2 linked regions of the Collimonas fungivorans Ter331 genome follow. The protein of the gene in region 1 interacts with the protein of each later gene in a pairwise test. Links are inferred from orthologs where the notes say so. Each region holds a gene or a part of one and is shown on either strand. Other genes may lie near its edges.

Region 1 (2,851 bases):
GGAACGTTACCTGCAACTGTGCGCAGACAACAACATGCAAGTGGTGCAGCCGACTACCGCAGCGCAGATTTTCCATCTGCTGCGCCGCCAGATGATCCGCCTGTTCCGCAAGCCGCTGGTGATCATGACGCCGAAATCGCTGTTGCGTAACAAGGATGCCGGTTCGCCGTTGTCCGACTTCACCAAGGGCAGCTTCCAGACCGTGATCGGCGAAGTCGACGACAAGATCGATCCTAAAAAGGTCAAGCGCGTCATCGCCTGCTCCGGCAAGGTGTATTACGACCTGGTCAACGCCCGCAAGGAACGCGGCCAGACCGACGTTGCAATTATCCGCCTGGAGCAACTGTATCCATTCCCGCACAAGGCGTTTGCTGCCGAGTTGAAGCAGTTCCCTAACTTCAACGAGCTGGTATGGACCCAGGATGAGCCGCAGAACCAGGGCGCATGGCTGCAGATCCAGCACAACATTTTTGAAAACCTGGACGAAGGCCAGAAGCTTGCCTATGCAGGCCGTCCAGCCAGCGCATCGCCAGCGGTCGGTTACTACGACAAGCACTATGCGCAGCAAAAAGCGTTGCTGGATACGGCATTTTCCAAGCTCAAAGGCTTTGTTCTGACGAAATAATCGGCGTCTTATCTAATTAGTTGGGGACAGAGTAATTCGCCGCGCTACGGCGGCTCTTAAACTCTGTCCCGCAATACACATGAATCGGAGAATTAAATGGCTCTTCTAGAAGTAAAAGTTCCGCAGCTGTCGGAATCGGTTGCTGAAGCGACCCTGTTGACATGGCATAAAAAAATCGGCGATGCTGTCAAGCGCGACGAGAACCTGATCGATATCGAAACAGATAAAGTGGTGCTCGAACTGCCGGCGCCGGCGGACGGCGTGATCGTCCAGCTGATCAAGGGCGACGGCAGCACCGTGGTGGCGGATGAAATCATCGCCGTGATCGATACCGATGCGTCGGCCAAGGTCAGCCCGATGGAAGTGGCAGCCGTGCCGGTGCCGCAAAGCGGCAACGCGCCGACGCCAGTCGCCGCGCCTGAACTGCAATCGAAATCGGCCGCCGGCATCGCCATGCCTGCCGCGGCAAAACTGCTGGCGGAAAACAACCTGTCGGCGGCGCAAGTCGACGGCAGCGGCAAGGACGGCCGTGTCACCAAGGGCGACGCCCTGGGCGCCATCGCCAACAAGCCGGCCGCGCCGGCGCCGCTGGCAGCCGCTCCAGCCAAGCCGGCTCTGCAGCAAGTCGCAGCGCCGACCAAGGCCAACCTGGACGACCGTCCGGAAGAGCGCGTGCCGATGAGCCGCCTGCGCGCACGGATCGCCGAGCGCCTGGTGCAGTCGCAATCGACCAACGCCATCCTGACGACATTCAATGAAGTCAACATGCAGCCGGTGATGGACCTGCGCACCAAGTACAAGGACAAGTTCGAAAAAGAACACGGCGTCAAGCTGGGTTTCATGTCGTTCTTCGTCAAGGCTGCGGTTGCGGCGCTGAAGAAATACCCGATCGTCAATGCCTCGGTGGATGGCAACGACATCGTCTACCACGGTTATTTCGACATCGGCATCGCAGTCGGTTCACCACGCGGCCTGGTAGTGCCGGTATTGCGCGATGCCGACCAGATGTCGATCGCCGACATCGAAAAGAAAATCGGCGAATTCGGCGCCAAGGCCAAGGACGGCAAGCTGACGCTGGACGACCTGACCGGCGGTACTTTCTCGATCTCGAACGGCGGCACTTTCGGTTCCATGCTGTCGACGCCGATCATCAACCCGCCGCAGTCGGCAATCCTGGGCGTGCATGCGACCAAGGACCGCGCGGTGGTTGAAAACGGCCAGATCGTGATCCGTCCGATGAACTACCTGGCAATGTCTTATGATCACCGTATCATCGATGGTCGTGAAGCGGTGCTGGCCCTGGTAGCGATGAAAGAAGCGCTGGAAGATCCGGCCCGTCTGTTGCTGGACCTGTAAGTCTCAAACCTCGCCAGGCGAGAGCGCCCTGACTCTATTGTTTCCTAGGGAAAAATGGAGCAGGGCGCGTCGTTTAGGCGGCTAAGTAAATGATGAGCGCCTTGTGACTGTGATTACTGCGGGCCGGCTGCCCGAATTGGCGGCAGGTGGCAATGAGTTGGCAAGGCAATAATTCGAAAGATGGAAATGAGCAAACAATTTGATGTCGTCGTGATCGGTGGCGGTCCCGGCGGTTATATTGCAGCAATTCGCGCCGCGCAACTGGGTTTCAATACCGCCTGTATCGATGAATGGAAAAATGCCAAGAACGGCCCTGCGCCGGGCGGCACCTGCACCAACGTCGGCTGCATTCCATCCAAGGCATTGCTGCAATCGTCCGAACACTACGAACACGCCGGCCATGCGTTCGCCGACCACGGCATCGAAGTCAAAGGCCTGGGACTGAACCTGGGACAGATGCTGGCGCGCAAGGATAGCGTCGTCAAGCAGAACAACGAAGGCATCCTGTACCTGTTCAAGAAGAACAAGGTCACCTTTTTCCATGGCCGCGGTTCTTTCGTCAAGGGCGATGCCAGCGCTTACGAAATCAAGGTCGCCGGCGCCGCCGAAGAAACCATTACCGCCAAGCACATCATCCTGGCTACCGGCTCCAATCCGCGCGCCTTGCCAGGCACCCCGTTTGACGAAAAACTGATCCTGTCGAATACCGGCGCACTGGCAATTGACGCGGTTCCGGCTAAACTGGGTGTTATCGGCGCCGGTGTCATCGGCCTCGAAATGGGCAGCGTCTGGCGTCGCCTCGGTTCGGATGTGAGCGTTCTGGAAGCGTTGCCGACTTTCCTCGGCGCAGTGGACGAGCAGATCGCCAAG
Region 2 (2,911 bases), 2.1 Mb from region 1 along the record:
ATTGCAGCGGCATGGTCAGTTACGTGTACAGGCAGGCGGCGGGCCTCAAGGTCACCGGCAGTGCGGCAGACATTGCGCGCCAGGGGCGGTCCATCTCCAAGGCTGAACTGCGCCCCGGCGACCTGGTTTTTTTCAATACCATGCACCGCGCGTTTTCGCATGTCGGCATCTACATCGGCGATGGCCGCTTCATCAATGCCCCTTCGACCAACGGCAAGGTGCGCATCGACCGTCTCGACAACAGCTATTACGCGGCGCGCTTTGAAGCGGTGCGCAGATATTTCGACTGATTGGGTTTAGCTGCCAATAATAAAAACGCCGCTCCGATGCAAACCGGAGCGGCGTTTTTTTGTAGGGTGGGCAGGCTTTCCTGCCCACGCTGAATGTTGATAGACCGCACCAGCAAAATTTGCGATCCGCGTGGGCACGGGGTGCCCACCCTACCACCTGCTTATTTTTTCTTTGGAATGAACAGGTCAGTAATCGTACCCAGGCCCATCTCCGCCGCAAACATCGGCGTCTCCGACAAGGTCGGATGCGCATGGATGGTCAGCGCCAGATCTTCCAGGTCGGCGCCCATTTCCATCGCCAGCACGGTTTCCGCCAGCAGCTCGCCGGCATTCACGCCGACAATGCCGGCGCCGATGATGCGCTTGGTGCTAGGATCCCACAACAGCTTGGTCATGCCGTCGTCGCGCCCCATCGCCAGCGCACGGCCGCTTGCCGCCCACGGGAAATTGGCTTTTTCGAAAGGAATACCCTTGGCCTTGGCTTCGGTTTCAGTCAAACCCATCCACGCGATTTCCGGATCAGTGTAGGCCACCGAAGGAATCGTCATGGCGTCGAACTCGACCTTGTGGCCGGCGATCACTTCGGCGGCCACCTTGGCTTCGTTGGTGGCTTTGTGGGCCAGCATCGGATCGCCGCAGATATCGCCGATGGCGAAGATGTGCGAGACGTTGGTGCGCTGCTGCTTGTTGGCCGGGATGAAACCGCGCTCGTTGACGATCACGCCGGCCTTCTCGGCGGCGATGTCCTTGCCGTTAGGACGACGCCCCACCGCCACCAGCACCATGTCGTACAGTTGCGGTTCCGGCGCCGCGGGAGAGCTGCTGTCGGCGCCTTCAAACGTTGCGCGCAGACCTTCTTTCAGAGCTTCCAGCTTGGTCACCTTGGTTTTCAGGTAAATCGCTTCGTAGCGTTTTTCGATGCGTTTCTGCAGCGGCTTGACAATGTCGCGGTCGGCCGCAGGAATCAGGCCGTCGGCAAATTCGACCACCGTGACCTTGGAGCCGAGCGCGTCATACACGCAAGCCATTTCGAGGCCGATGATGCCGCCGCCGATGACCAGCAGTTTCTTCGGAATCTGGCGCAGCTCCAGCGCGCCGGTGGAGTCGATCAGGCGCGGATCGTCGTAAGGGAAGCCAGGAATGCGGGCCACCGAGGAACCGGCGGCAATGATCGCGTTCTTGAAGCCGACCACTTTCGGGCCGTCGGCAGTGGCTACCGTAATCGTATTGGCCGAGCTGAATTCGCCCTTGCCGGTCAGCACCTGCACTTTGCGCGCCTTGGACAGGCCGGACAAACCGCCGGTCAGTTTCTTGATGACGCTTTCCTTCCAGCCGCGCAAGGCGTCGATATCGATTTCCGGCGCCGACATCTTGACGCCGAAATGCGCCATTTCTTCCGCTTCGGTAATCACCTTGGCCGCATGCAGCAGCGCCTTGGACGGGATACAGCCGACGTTCAGGCAAACCCCGCCGAGGCTTGGGTAGCGCTCGATCATCACCACGCTTTGGCCGAGGTCGGCAGCGCGGAAGGCAGCGGTATAGCCGCCGGGGCCGGCGCCCAGCACCATGGTGTCGCATTCGATGTCGACCTTGCCGGCGAAACGGACGGCCGCCGGAGCCGCCACGGCTGGCGCTGCTGGCGCAGCTGCCGGAGCAGGAGCTGCGCCAGCCGGTGCGGCTGCAGCGGCGCCGGTGGTTTCCAGCAGCACGATCACCGAACCTTCGCTGACCTTGTCGCCTACCTTGACTTTCACTTCCTTGATGACGCCGGCCTGGCTGGAAGGAATTTCCATGCTGGCCTTGTCCGATTCGACGGTGATCAGCGACTGGTCGACCTTGACGCTGTCGCCTACCTTGACCATCAGCTCGATGACATCGACTTCCTTGACGTCGCCGATATCCGGCACTTTGATTTCGATGGTGCTGGCAACGCCGGCGGCGGCCGGGGCTGCGGCGGCCGCTGGCGCAGCGGTTGCTGCCGGCGCCGGAGCTGCCGCTGCCGGAGCTGCCGCGGCGGCGCCGGCGGCTTCCACCACCAGGATCAGCGAACCTTCGCTGACCTTGTCGCCTACCTTGACCTTGATTTCCTTGATGACGCCGGCCTGGCTCGACGGAATTTCCATGCTGGCCTTGTCCGATTCGACGGTGATCAACGACTGGTCGACCTTGACGGTATCGCCTACCTTGACCATCAGTTCGATGACTTCCACTTCCTTGACGTCGCCGATATCCGGGACCTTGACTTCAACCATACTCATAGCGTTTGCTCCATGCTCGCTCCTCCGTCGGGAGGAAAAAATTGTTGTGTGCCGTGCGCCGCTGCCGTGTGCCGCTTATGCGCCAGGCTCGGCGTCAGGCGCGGTTTTCATTTCAAAACTGTGGATGCGCAAAGGCATGGCAGAGCTTTTATCGAATTCAACGCCGGCATGAATTCCTACCTCGGCGATATGCTGTGCGCTGACGTCCTTGTCATACACCGCATACATCGCGCCCAGGGCAAAATTGCGGCCGCTGCCTATGCCCCAGAAACGATCGAAGCTGAACACCTCGCGATAGGAATACACGCCGAAGATGCCGTAAGGATTGGCGACCAGGGACGTGATCTGCGACGATTCGTAGGG

The links. Proteins that work in one complex are often made in the same cells at the same time.
Region 2: the proteins of odhB (region 1) and lpdA interact in binary tests that used the Escherichia coli proteins (3 or more experiments, as listed by UniProt). The link is inferred for Collimonas fungivorans Ter331 from one-to-one orthologs.

Annotation. Positions count from the first base shown.
Region 1 is NC_015856.1:2,072,416-2,075,266, forward strand. It holds odhB (2-oxoglutarate dehydrogenase complex dihydrolipoyllysine-residue succinyltransferase), read left to right. Parts: upstream 1-721; coding sequence 722-1,981; downstream 1,982-2,851. Other genes in the region: CFU_RS09060 (2-oxoglutarate dehydrogenase E1 component), read left to right, coding at 1-625; lpdA (dihydrolipoyl dehydrogenase), read left to right, coding at 2,168-2,851. UniProt on the Escherichia coli protein: E2 component of the 2-oxoglutarate dehydrogenase (OGDH) complex which catalyzes the second step in the conversion of 2-oxoglutarate to succinyl-CoA and CO(2).
Region 2 is NC_015856.1:4,145,632-4,148,542, forward strand. It holds lpdA (dihydrolipoyl dehydrogenase), read right to left. Parts: upstream 2,549-2,911; coding sequence 452-2,548; downstream 1-451. Other genes in the region: CFU_RS18485 (C40 family peptidase), read left to right, coding at 1-290; CFU_RS18495 (MFS transporter), read right to left, coding at 2,624-2,911. UniProt on the Escherichia coli protein: Lipoamide dehydrogenase is a component of the glycine cleavage system as well as of the alpha-ketoacid dehydrogenase complexes.